Regions from separate parts of the Oceanisphaera ostreae genome, predicted to be linked through region 2. Evidence: predicted binding sites of a transcription regulator. Region 2 holds the regulator's gene; each other region holds the start of a gene.
The links. Region 2 encodes LexA, which represses DNA repair genes until DNA is damaged. Its sites were predicted from a motif close to ANCTGTNTNNNNANACAGNT; they were not measured.

Region 1 (4,450 bases), on a different contig from region 2:
AAGCCTTGCGAATCCTGACTCATTGCTTGAGTTGGCTATTCGCACCGAGTTGCCGCCTAAAGCGGACAAGTCTCAAAAAAACGACAAGGCAGATAGCTAAGTTATGGCCTTTAAGCACCCAGAATCAGTATTAATCCTGATCCATACGGATGATCAGGTTTTGCTGTTACAACGGTTAGATAATTCAGACTTTTGGCAATCGGTGACGGGGAGTTTGGAGCTGGGCGAAACCCGATATCAAGCTGCCGTGCGCGAGTTGGCGGAAGAAACCGGCTTGCAACTGGGTGCTGGCGTCGAATTAATTGAAACTGGACGCCGGGTGCGCTTTGAAATTTACCCTCGTTGGCGGCATCGTTACCGCCCTGGGGTTACCCATAATTGGGAATATGAATTTTATTTACGTCTGTCGAGCCCACAATTGGTGGAGTTAACTGAGCACCAAGCGCAGTGTTGGCTACCATTGGAGCAAGCTCGTGAACGAGCCAGCTCTTGGACCAACAAGTTAGCCATCGACAGGCTGATTAACAATACTAAGGGAGATGATACTGATGGCAGGTCATAGTAAATGGTCCAATATCAAGCACCGCAAGGCGGCGAAAGATGCTCAACGCGGTAAAATCTTCACCAAGCTTATTCGAGAGCTAACTACTGCGGCCCGTGAAGGCGGGTCGGATGTGGGCACTAACGCACGCTTACGTGCGGCCGTGGATAAAGCATTGTCGAATAACATGACCCGCGACACCGTAGACCGCGCGGTAAAACGCGGTGCCGGTGAGTTAGATGGCGTGGTATTAGAAACCGTGATTTATGAAGGCTACGGCCCCGGTGGCACTGCCGTTATGGTGGAGTGCATGACCGATAACCGTAACCGTACGGTGGCAGAAGTGCGCCATGCCTTTTCTAAAAGTGGTGGCAACTTGGGCACCGACGGCTCGGTGGCGTATTTGTTTGAGAAAAAAGGCGTCATTAGCTATCAGGATCTAGATGAAGAAACCCTGATGGAAGCGGCATTAGAAGCCGGTGCCGATGACGTAGAAGTACATGACGACGGCTCGATTGATGTTTATACCCAGTGGGAAGAGTTTGGCCAAGTTAAAGACGCACTGGATGGCGCAGGTCTGGAAGCGGTTAATGCGGAAGTGACGATGATCCCGACTACCAGTGCCGAGCTGGATGAAGACACGGCGCCTAAGTTTATGCGTCTGATCGACATGCTAGAAGATGCTGACGACGTGCAAGAGGTGTATCACAACGCCGATATCTCCGACGAATTGGCGGCCCTGCTGTAAGCACTAAGCCGGAAGCCTTAAGCGGGAAGCTGGAAGCTGGAAGCCTGAAGTCTGAAGCTGGAAAACCTCTAGCTTTTAGCTCTTCACTTCTAGCTTTTAGCTTTTAGCTTCTAGCTGACGGCTTAAAGCTTACCGCTGTCAGTTATGGCCATTATATTGGGTATCGACCCAGGCTCTCGCATTACCGGTTATGGCGTGGTTCGCCAAACCGGTAATAAAATGACCTACCTTGGCTCGGGCTGCATTCGCATGACCGACACCGCGCTGGCACCGCGACTAAAAAAAATTTACGACGGTGTAAGCGAAATTATTCTACAGTTTCAGCCAGATTTATTTGCCATAGAGCAAGTATTTATGGCGAAAAACCCCGACTCGGCACTTAAGCTTGGCCAAGCCCGAGGTGCGGCTATTGTTGCCGCCGCCAATGCGGGGTTAGAAGTTGCCGAGTATTCGGCACGGCAAATTAAACAAGCGGTAGTGGGGCAGGGCGGTGCTGATAAGGCGCAAGTGCAACACATGGTTGTTAGACTATTAAGCCTGCCCGGCACCCCCCAAGAAGACGCCGCCGATGGCCTCGCCGTCGCCTTGTGCCACGGCCACACTTACCAAAGCCTGATCAGCATGGCCGGCCAAGTAAAAGGCACAGTACGTGGGCGAATGCGGTAAACAAAGCCGTTAGCGGTAAGCTTTCAGCTGTCAGAAAAAACCAGGGCCAACAAGGACGGTGGTTTTTGTAGGGTGACGCTTTAGCTGGCACTCCCGTCTCGGCGGGATTTTAAAGTCATCCTGCTCCACAGGACCAACAGCTGAAGCGTTGGACTACAAAAGACGGTGTTTATCTTTAACTTCCAGCTTACCGCTTAAAGCTTTCAGCTTTGTTTACTGGATATTTATCCAGTTATTTATTATTCTGAGGCATTGCACCTTGGGTTAGGAGACTTGCCGTGATTGGTCGGTTAAAAGGGATTGTCAGCGAAAAGCAGGCCCCTGAAATTTTACTGGATATAGGCGGTGTGGGGTACGAAGTAACCATGCCCATGAGCTGTTTTTATGAATTACCCAATGTGGGTGAGATGGCCACGGTGCTAACGCACTTTGTGGTGCGTGAAGACGCTCAGCTATTATTTGGCTTTAATACCAAAACCGAACGCGCGCTGTTTCGTGAGTTAATTAAAACCAATGGCGTGGGCCCCAAGCTGGCGCTGGGTATCATGTCGGGCATGACGGCAGATCAGTTTATTTATCATATTGATCAGGGTGATATTAACGCCTTGATTAAGCTGCCTGGTGTTGGTAAAAAAACAGCCGAGCGCTTGATTATAGAAATGCGTGATCGCCTGAAAAACTTTGGCGGTTTCGACCTCTTTAACCCAGCACCGGATACCACGACCCAAGCAGGCCAAATTGACGGCGCTAAAAGCGAGGCTGTCGCCGCCTTGCAAGCCTTGGGCTATAAAGCGAATCAGGCCGAACAAATGGTGACTAAAGTGGCAAAGCCCGGGTTAGATGTAGAACAGCTGATCCGCGAAGCCTTGCGCAGCATGGTGTCTTAGATGATAGAAGCAGACCGCTTTATTGATCCTGCTCCCTTGCAGGAAGAGGAAGTGATTGATCGCGCCATTCGTCCCAAGACCTTGGCGGATTATCGCGGCCAGGATCATGTGCGCAGCCAAATGGAAATTTTTATTGAAGCCGCGCGTCGTCGTGAAGAAGCGCTCGATCATCTGCTGATTTTCGGGCCTCCGGGCTTGGGTAAAACGACTTTGGCCAACATAGTGGCCAATGAAATGGGCGTGAGCATTAAAACCACCTCGGGCCCGGTGTTAGAAAAAGCCGGTGACTTGGCCGCCATGCTCACTAACCTAGAAGCAGGCGATGTGCTGTTTATTGATGAAATACATCGTTTAAGCCCGGTAGTCGAAGAAATTTTATATCCGGCGATGGAAGACTATCAGCTGGATATTATGATTGGTGAAGGCCCGGCCGCACGTTCTATTAAGCTGGAATTACCGCCCTTTACCTTGGTGGGTGCTACCACCCGAGCGGGATCGCTCACTTCACCGTTGCGGGACCGTTTTGGCATAGTGCAACGGCTCGAGTTTTATCAGGTGGCTGACTTAGCGCATATTGTTAGCCGCAGTGCCGATAAGTTAGGCCTAGTGATTGATGATGAAGGCGCTTATGAAATGGCGCGTCGAGCTCGCGGTACACCGCGTATTGCCAACCGCTTATTGCGCCGTGTGCGCGACTTTGCCGAGGTAAAAGGTACTGGCGATATTAATGCTGATATTGCCGGCCGAGCGCTGGATATGCTGGATGTAGATAAGCAAGGGTTCGACTACATGGACCGCAAGTTACTGATGGCGCTGTTAGACAAGTTTATGGGCGGCCCTGTGGGACTGGATAACTTAGCGGCTGCTATTGGTGAAGAAAAAGAAACCATTGAAGATGTAATCGAGCCCTACTTGATCCAACAAGGCTTTTTACAACGCACTCCCCGCGGTCGCATGGCCACCCCCCGCGCCTACCACCACTTTGGTTTTGAACTGCCAGAAGGGCGGTTGATAGCGCCCAGCACCAAGCACCAAGCACCAAGCTAACACAAAGCCTAAACCCTGTTTTTGCCACGGAATACACGAACAAAGGGCAAAGGAAGCTAGAAGCGATAAGGCTGAAACTAAAAGCAAATACCGAATCTACATATTCGGTGTCTTTTAACTCGATCTCAGCTTTAAGCTCACAGCTGTCCGAAGGGCTCGGTTTCACCAATAAGATTACTTTCGCCTAAGCAGTCCGGCATAACTTATGTGGATTCAGGGTTCCCGTCCCCGCCTACGCGAGGATGACGTTCCTTCGGGAATGACACTCGGTTTATCGTCACCCTCGCGAAGGCGGGGGTCCAGTCTCTTTGCAGGCGGTCCGCTGGTTGATAGTTCTAATTTCAGCCCTTACCATTACCATCAAGATCCCTTTCAGATCTGCTCCCTATTTTTCCGTGTTCTTCCGTGTATTCCGTGGCAGATATATCTTTAGGTTTTAAATCTCGCTGAGACGGGACTGCCAGCTAAAGCGGCAGCCTACAAAAGATCCGTGAAGAGTGAAGGGGTAAACCTAAAGCTCAGACACTAAAAGCAGATACCGGGTCAAGCCCGGCAAGACGG
Region 2 (4,450 bases):
GATACTCCCGAAACACGGTGGCGTAAAGTCTGTTGTCTTTAAAGGTACGACGAATAAAGAAGGCCCCGCCACGACGAAATAAGGGGCCGGCAGGAAAGAAGTCCAAGTTGATGCCGGCCGCAATATGGGGCGGCACCATGCCTTGGTGATAAATCACATAAGACAGCAGTAAATAGTCCATGTGGCTGCGATGACAGGGCAAATAGACTAGCTCATGGCCTTCTTGAGCCAATTGCCGTACTCGCTCGGCGCCGGTTACCGACAGGCCGCGATAGAGTTTGTGCCAAAGCCAACCGAGTAATCGGTCGCCAAAGCGGATCAGCGGATAGGAAAAGTTAGAAGCAATTTCATTCATATAGGCCTGAGCCTGACGACGCGACGCTGCGATATCTTGTGATTGCTGCTGGCTATGCTCTTGTATGGCCTGCACTATGCCGTCGGTTTGCAATAATTGTGTTAGCAGCAGCTCTCTGTTTGGCAGTTTTGGCCCGGTGGCGGCCAGCCGTTGGCGGCTAAAATGAAGACGAGTAATGCGGGCTAGCTTATGAGCTAGATTAGGGTCGGCAGCCGAGCGCTCTTGAAGTTGGGTCAACAACAACGGCGCACTAAAACGTACCCGATTTTCTCTGCCCTTTAGCAGCACGATTAGCGCCTTGCGCAAGGCGCTAGGGGAACGACTGCGTACTATGCTCAGCGAAGACGCACGGTCACCTTCGCGGCCCGGTGCTCGGCCCCAGAATAGACTCACCGGAACTAGCTGAATGGGAGCCGGGTGCCGCTCTTGTGCCGCTAACAGTTGATTGAATTCAGCCAAGTAAGGGGTTGCGCCGCGAGCGCGACGACCTAAGCTGGCGGGTTTATCTAAGCAGATCACCCGGGGCTGGATGTGCGCTTCAATCGTTAAAGGCGCAAAAGGGCTCGGCAGGCCTAATTTTTCGCAGCAAAGCTCTAGTGTGAGTAAGTCTGAAATAGACGCCGTTTTTAAGATGTAAACAATCGGCTGCTCAAGATTGATGGCCAATTCGGCCACCGGATCGGCGGGCAGACTTTTATGGTTTACCAAGGTGGCAATTAACGGACGAAACAAGCGGCGAGCCCAAGAAGAACCGAACATCATACAACAGCAACCCCAATATTTATGCGGTGGGCAAGATTATCAGATCAGACCTCCGATGTCTTGACGCTACTGCAGCAGGATTTTGTACTTGCTCTGTTGAGTTTACTGGATATACTGACAGTAAGCTGTATAAAAAAACAGGTGTACTATGAAAGCCCTTACTCCGCGTCAGTCTCAGGTACTGGATATAGTTAAAGAACATATCCAACAAACCGGCATGCCACCCACCCGTGCCGAAATTGCCCGTACATTAGGCTTTAAATCGGCCAACGCCGCCGAAGAACACCTTAAGGCCTTGGCCAGAAAAGGTGTGATCACCATGATGCCGGGTACGTCTCGGGGCATTCGGTTAGTTGAAGAAGAGGAGCAAGAAGATGCGGGCTTACCGCTGATTGGTCGGGTGGCGGCCGGCGAGCCCATTCTGGCCCAGCAGCACATAGAGAGCCATTATCAGTTAGACCCTGCGCTGTTTCATCCTGCCGCCGACTTTTTGCTGCGAGTAAAGGGGATGAGTATGAAGAATATCGGCATTATGGACGGTGATCTGCTGGCGGTGCACAAAACCCAGGAAGTTCGTAATGGCCAAGTAGTGGTGGCACGGTTAGACGACGAAGTAACGGTAAAGCGTTTTCAGCGTAAAGGCAGCAAGGTGAGCTTGCTTCCCGAAAATGACGAGTTGTCACCTATCGAAATCGACCTGCGCAGCCAAGAGCTAATTATCGAAGGGCTGGCGGTAGGCGTTATCCGCAACGCCGACTTCTAAGCTTTTTACCGCCGTTTAAATTGGGGCTGCCATGCGGCCCCAATGTCCTATATTTTGCCTGCTTATGCCTCGTTCAGTGACCTTTTTAGGTCATGCTGCCGTTTTTGGTCTAATACTCCCACCTAAAATAATTCAACTCTACAAGACATCAGTCCCCGCGATTTAGTTTTAACTCCTCACTCAATCTTTACGTGATTTTCTTCTGTCTGCTTTCTTTTTTCGCTTTTGATGCTTTACTTGTTGTGAGTGTTGGGTCGGTGAGGAATGAGTCTGGCCACTCGGTTTTACACGATAAGTACACCAAAATTCAGGATGAAACTGGGGGTGCGTGGTGAAGCTAATTTTTCTGCTGTTATTCTTGCTGATATCCCTGCCAATGCGAGCGCAAACACGCTTCAATATGACTGAAGGGGTCACTGATATCAGCCAAGAGGTATATGGGCTGCATATGATCATTCTCATCATCTGCGCCGTGATTGGAGTGGTGGTGTTCGGCGTTATGTTTTGGGCCATTATTCACCATCGCAAATCTAAAGGTGCCCAAGCTGCTCAGTTTCACGAAAGCACTAAGGTCGAAATTATTTGGACCATTATTCCCTTTATCATTTTGATTGCCATGGCGATTCCTGCCACCCGTACTTTGGTTGCGATGGAAGATGCCAGCGAATCGGATCTCACGGTGCAAATCACCGGCTCGCAATGGAAGTGGCACTACCGTTATTTTGATCAAGGAGTGGAGTTTTATAGCCGCATTGGCACCTTGCCAGAGCAAATTACAGGGCAGGTGGCTAAGGGAGAAAACTACTTACTTGAAGTTGATTACCCTTTGGTATTACCTACCGACCGAAAAGTTCGTTTTCTTATAACCTCGGATGACGTCATTCACTCTTGGTGGGTGCCGGCGTTTGCGGTGAAAAAAGATGCGGTGCCTGGCTTTATTAACGAATCTTGGACCCGTATCAACGACCCCGGTATTTATCGCGGCCAGTGTGCCGAGCTGTGCGGTAAAGATCATGCCTTTATGCCGATAGTAGTGGATGCTCGAACCGGCGATGAGTTTGATGGATGGCTGGCGAGTGCGCAGGAAAAACAAGCCCAAGATAAAGCCGATGAGCAAAAACTGCTGGCAATGGAAATGTCGATGGATGAGCTGATGCAGCAAGGCGAACAGGTCTATCAGCGTACTTGCGCCGCGTGTCACCAAGCAAATGGCGAAGGTATATCCGGTGCTTTTCCGGCTCTTAAAGGTAATGAGTTGATCCTCAAAGATAAGGCGGCCCATCTGAATATCGTGCTGTACGGAAAAACCGGCACCGCCATGCAAAGCTTTAACAAGCAGTTGTCAGTTCAAGAGCTGGCGGCAGTGATTACCTATGAGCGTAACGCCTGGGGCAATGATACTAAAGATGTAATACAACCCAGCGATATTGAGCAGGCCAGACAAGGACAATAGGGGGCAGGGATGGCACCGTTAAATAAAACCAATACCGCCGATGAGCACCTGAACGTTAACGAGGTGCATCATGGCCCGGCCAAGGGCATTAAACGCTGGCTGTTTACTACCAATCATAAAGATATCGGTACGATGTATTTATTGTTCAGCTTGTGTATGTTTTTTGTAGGCGGTTTTATGGCCATGCTGATCCGCGCCGAATTATTTCAGCCTGGATTGCAGTTAGTTGAACCCAATTTTTTTAATCAAATGACCACCATGCATGGCTTGATCATGATTTTTGGTGCCGTTATGCCGTCCTTTGTGGGGCTGGCTAACTGGATGATTCCATTAATGATTGGCGCGCCAGACATGGCGTTACCACGGATGAATAACTGGAGCTTCTGGATACTGCCCTTTGCTTTTTTATTGCTGCTGTCGTCGTTGTTTATGCCCGGCGGTGGCCCTAACTTTGGCTGGACTTTTTACGCGCCCCTTTCTACTACCTATTCGCCAGACAGTACCGCCCTGTTTGTGTTCGCCATCCACATTATGGGCATCAGCTCTATTATGGGGGCGATTAACGTCATTGTTACCATCTGGAACTTACGAGCACCAGGCATGACATGGATGAGGCTGCCCATGTTCTGTTGGACTTGGTTAATTACAGCCTTTTTGTTGATTGCAGTGATGCCGGTGCTAGCTGGGGCCGTAACCATGGTGTTGACCGATAAATATTTTGGTACCAGCTTCTTTGATGCAGCCGGTGGTGGCGACCCGGTGATGTTCCAGCATATCTTTTGGTTTTTTGGTCATCCCGAGGTTTACATCATGATATTGCCGAGCTTCGGCATTATTTCGGCCATTGTTCCTACTTTTAGCCGCAAACCTTTGTTTGGCTATACCTCTATGGTGTTCGCCGTCGTCTCTATTGCGGGCTTAAGCTTTTTGGTATGGGCGCATCACATGTTTACCGTTGGTATGCCGGTGGCTGCCGAGTTGTTCTTTATGTATTGCACCATGCTTATCTCGGTACCCACGGGAGTTAAGATTTTTAACTGGGTAGCCACCATGTGGCGAGGGTCGCTGAGCTTTGAGGTGCCGATGTTATTTGCCATTGCCTTTATCGTGCTGTTTT
Region 3 (4,450 bases), on a different contig from region 2:
TGCAGCACGGCGGCGCAAGTTTTCCATTTCAGCCAACGCGCGCAATGCATTATCTTTTTCCGTCTGGGCGCTGCTGGTCGCATCCGCTAGTTGTTGCTCCAGTTCGGCTACATAAGCTGCATCCGGCAAGGACTGCTCTGCCTCTTCCGATGCCTCAGCATTTGTATCTACGGTCAGCGGCTCTTGCTCAGCAGCCTGCTCTGTATCAACCTGATGTTGTTTATCGCTCATGTGATCTCCCATATATAAATTCTTGCCTGCAGCCTATATGGGGGAGGCGAGATCAAAATTCAAGAGAATATGTTGGCAATTCTTGATCACTCGCTCGCTCTCAGACACAGTGTTAATTAGAATGAGGCATAACACGGCTAAGAAAGTACTGGCCGACCTGCCTACCTTACCCTTCAGCTAGGTCTATATATCGATGGATACCGAATTTAATACCATAGCCCTTATCGGCAAACCCGATCATGAGGGAGCCAACCAAACTCTGGTTGCCTTGTATAAGCACCTTATTGGTTTGGGGATTAACGTTGTTATAGAGCGACGAGTAGGCGAGCAGCTAAGGCTTGACGATGTTGAGCTATTAGAAATGGTTGAGCTAGGGGAACGCGCCGATTTGGCCATCGTGGTCGGCGGCGACGGTAATATGTTGGGTGCCGCACGTGTTCTAGCTAGATTTGATGTGGCGGTGGTGGGCGTTAACCGAGGCAACCTCGGCTTTTTAACCGACTTGTCACCCGACAGCTTTGAGCAGCCCCTTGACCGCCTACTAGCCGGTGATTATCAAGCCGAAAATCGCTTTTTACTCGAAGCCCAAGTACACAGACACGGCCAGCTAAAGGCCAGTAATACCGCCATGAACGAGGCCGTATTACACCCGGGTAAAATCGCCCATATGATTGAGTTTGAGGTGTACATTAATGGTCATTTTATGTACAGCCAGCGCGCCGATGGCATGATTGTGGCCACCCCTACGGGCTCTACCGCCTACTCTTTATCTGCCGGTGGCCCCATTGTGACCCCTAACCTTAATGCTATTACGTTAGTGCCGATGTTTCCGCACACTTTAAGTTGTCGGCCCATTGTTATCGACGCCGACTCTCACGTAAAGCTGGTGCTGTCTCCTAACAATAGAACCGGGCAAATGCTAGTAAGTTGCGACGGCCACGTATCGCTGGCAGTGCAACCGGGCGATGAAATTCATATCAACAAGAGTCCCCATAAACTCAAGCTACTTCACCCACGTGGCCACAATTATTTTGAAGTACTGCGCAGTAAACTAGGCTGGGGCAGTAAGCTTTTTTAGTGTCGATTGTTGAAAAAATCATGGCCAAAAGCAGAGAAATACCGAAGCTGCTTTGGCCATGTTGTCCCCTTTACTCTTCAATCGACGGTTTGCTTTTACTAATAAAACCTCTTCGTTCTTGCCGCCTTTCTCATCTTAATTTTTCTGTGCTTCTCATAAATAAAGAAGCGTGCTCTTCCATGGCAAAATATTTTAACCTTCTCTTTTTACTAAAAACTTAACACTCAAAATTCAAAACTGCCTTGCCACTGTACAAAACAACAGTATACTGTATTTATACACAGTAACCCTTGTGCAGAGGTTCTATCATGTTACTTCAGCTCACCATCAGTAATTTTGCCATCGTCTCTTTTCTTGAGTTGGACTTACGTGCCGGCATGACCAGCATCACCGGCGAAACGGGAGCAGGCAAGTCAATCGCCATCGACGCGTTAGCCCTCGCCCTGGGCGAGCGGGCAGATACCGACACCGTTAGGCCCGGTGCCGATAAAGCCGATATTAGCGCACGCTTTCGCATCGACAAGCTACCTAAAGTAAAGGCATGGCTCAGTGAACAAGAGCTGGACGAGCAAGATGAATGCATTCTGCGCCGCACCTTAAACCGCGAAGGTCGCTCTCGTGGTTACATAAATGGCACACCGGTACCACTGGCTCAGCTAAAAGCTCTGGGGGCATTACTGATCAATATTCATGGTCAGCATGCCCATCAGGCGTTGCAAAAAACCGACTACCAGCGAGGTTTGCTGGATGCCTACGCCGGGCATCACCAGTTAATACAAAAATCGAGTAAGTACTACCAGCAATGGCGTCAACTGACCAACGAGCGCCAACAGCTGCAAAACGATCAAGTTCAATGGCAAGCACAGCGCCAACTGCTGGAGTATCAAGTGGCTGAGCTGGATGAGCTGGCACTCGATGCGGAGGAATTTCCTACCTTAGAGGCCGAGCACACTCGACTGGCAAACGGGGCCGAATTGCTTAACGACTGCCAGCTGGCACTGAATGTGCTAGCCGATAGTGAAGAAAACAATGCGTTACAACAATTACGCCACGGCTTGAAACTCGTCACCGAACTCTGCCAAATGGACGCTCGCTTATCAGCCATACAAGAGATGCTCGAAAGCAGCCAAATACAGCTTGAAGAAGGCCATGGTGAATTAAGCCGCTACTTAGACCGGTTAGAGCTTGATCCCGAACGCCTGCACGAGGTGGAATCGCGTATGGCAAAGGTGATGGAGCTGGCACGCAAGCACCATGTACTTCCTGGTGAGTTGCATCGCTTTCATCAAAGCATTGCCACCCAACTCGCAGCAATGGATCACAATGACAGTCGTCTGCAAGAGCTAGCCGAAGAAGTAGAATACGCAAAAGAGCAGTTTTTATTAGCCGCCGAACGATTGAGCCAAAGCAGGCAGCGTTATGCACTGTCACTGAATAAACAAATTACCGCCAGCCTTCATCAACTCAGCATGGAGCATGGGCGCTTTGAAATGACAGTCACCGCCGATAAAACTGCCGGTTATTCTCCCTTGGGAATAGATAAGGTTGAGTTTTTGGTTAGCACGAACCCAGGCCAACCCATGAGCCCAATGGCGAAAGTGGCATCCGGTGGCGAGCTGTCACGTATTAGCTTGGCTATTCAAGTTATTACCGCGCAAAAAGTTGAAACCCCCACTCTTATTTTTGATGAAGTAGATGTCGGTGTCAGTGGCCCAACCGCAGCAGTCGTCGGCAAGTTATTACGCCAGTTAGGTGACTCTACACAAGTGTTGGTGATCACTCACCTGCCCCAAGTGGCAGGCAATGGTCATCAGCATTACTTTGTCAGCAAAGACAGTGCCGATAATGTGACCCAAACCCGTATGCAAGAGTTGGATAACGATAGCCGCCTAAACGAACTAGCGCGATTACTCGGTGGCAATAAAATTACCGAGAACACCCTAGCCAACGCCCGAGAGTTATTGGTGAGTGAAGCGTAAATAAAGCGGTTAGCGTGTCTCTACTGTCACAAATAATCTCAGCACTCAGACGCAACTGGGTAGCCTCCTCCGACACGCTGCAAGCACCTCCCTGTGACGCTCAAACACATGACATCCCTGTCATGTGATGGTCGGCTGAGGCTATCCCAGCGGCTTCTTCTTTAGGCATCGAAATTGTCGGCTGACGGCATTCACAGGCAACTCTACAGCTTATAGGAGGGCAGAGGGTATCTGCTCAGCCGACCATCTGCGCCAAGGATGGCGCGGCTGAGCCCCCAGGGAGGGGTTTACGGCGAGTCGGAGGAGTGGTGCCCTTCCTGACTTATCGCATTAATACCAAAAAAAGTGATTGCAAAGAGATGGACGGTATTAGCTTACACCAGTCGGCGGGCGGCGCCGATGACGATCTCAATGGCTTGCTGCTCGGTGTTTTGCATCGTGGTTTCGTTAGGGATTTCTTGCTGGGTACGGTTAACAATAACGCCGGCTACACAGCCCGCCTTAAGACCCATGCTGGCACACATGGTAAATAAAGTGGCCGACTCCATTTCGTAATTCAGCACTCCCAGCGCCTGCCATTCTTCCATACTGCCCTGCAGGTGACGTGGTACACGAGCAGAAAACGTGTCGTAGCGCTCCTGTCCCGGATAAAAAGTATCAGACGACGCCGTAATCCCTACATGAGGACTAAGCCCCAGCTCTCGCGCCGCATCAACTAACGCACAGCTACAATCAAAATGAGCAACCGCAGGAAACTCTAGCGGCGCAAAATGACGACTAGCACCATCTAAGCGCACCGCGCCTTGCGTGACAATTATGTCTCCTACATTAATATGGGGCTGAATAGCGCCAGTAGTACCAATACGCAAAAACGTCGTCACCCCCAATTGAGCAAGCTCTTCTACCGCGATCGAAGTAGAGGGGCCTCCTATGCCGGTAGAGCACACGACTACCGACTTGCCATCCAGCTCACCCAACCAAGAAGTAAACTCCCGCTTAGTCGCTAACAAACGCGCATTGCTCAACTGACTGGCAATGCGTGCCACCCGCTCGGGATCTCCAGGAATAATAGCCAGCTTGGCACCGTGCAAATCCTCATCGGTTATTCCTAAGTGAAAAACGTGCTTAGCCATGAGTTACTCCCGAATAACAACGTAAAAAA

Region 1: the regulator LexA is predicted to act here: its motif matches at 2,170-2,189, upstream of ruvA (Holliday junction branch migration protein RuvA).
Region 3: the regulator LexA is predicted to act here: its motif matches at 1,576-1,595, upstream of recN (DNA repair protein RecN).

The regions. Positions count from the first base shown of each region.
Region 1 is NZ_JBHTJS010000056.1:6,158-10,607, reverse strand. Features, by position in the region: gene aspS (aspartate--tRNA ligase) at 1-100, shown strand, start outside; gene nudB (dihydroneopterin triphosphate diphosphatase) at 104-562, shown strand; gene ACFQ1C_RS13610 (YebC/PmpR family DNA-binding transcriptional regulator) at 549-1,289, shown strand; gene ruvC (crossover junction endodeoxyribonuclease RuvC) at 1,434-1,955, shown strand; gene ruvA (Holliday junction branch migration protein RuvA) at 2,234-2,842, shown strand; gene ruvB (Holliday junction branch migration DNA helicase RuvB) at 2,843-3,889, shown strand.
Region 2 is NZ_JBHTJS010000028.1:18,320-22,769, reverse strand. Features, by position in the region: gene plsB (glycerol-3-phosphate 1-O-acyltransferase PlsB) at 1-1,117, opposite strand, end outside; gene lexA (transcriptional repressor LexA) at 1,266-1,880, shown strand; gene coxB (cytochrome c oxidase subunit II) at 2,212-3,333, shown strand; gene ctaD (cytochrome c oxidase subunit I) at 3,343-4,450, shown strand, end outside.
Region 3 is NZ_JBHTJS010000025.1:83,557-88,006, reverse strand. Features, by position in the region: gene grpE (nucleotide exchange factor GrpE) at 1-231, opposite strand, end outside; gene nadK (NAD(+) kinase) at 425-1,309, shown strand; gene recN (DNA repair protein RecN) at 1,618-3,288, shown strand; gene udp (uridine phosphorylase) at 3,663-4,421, opposite strand.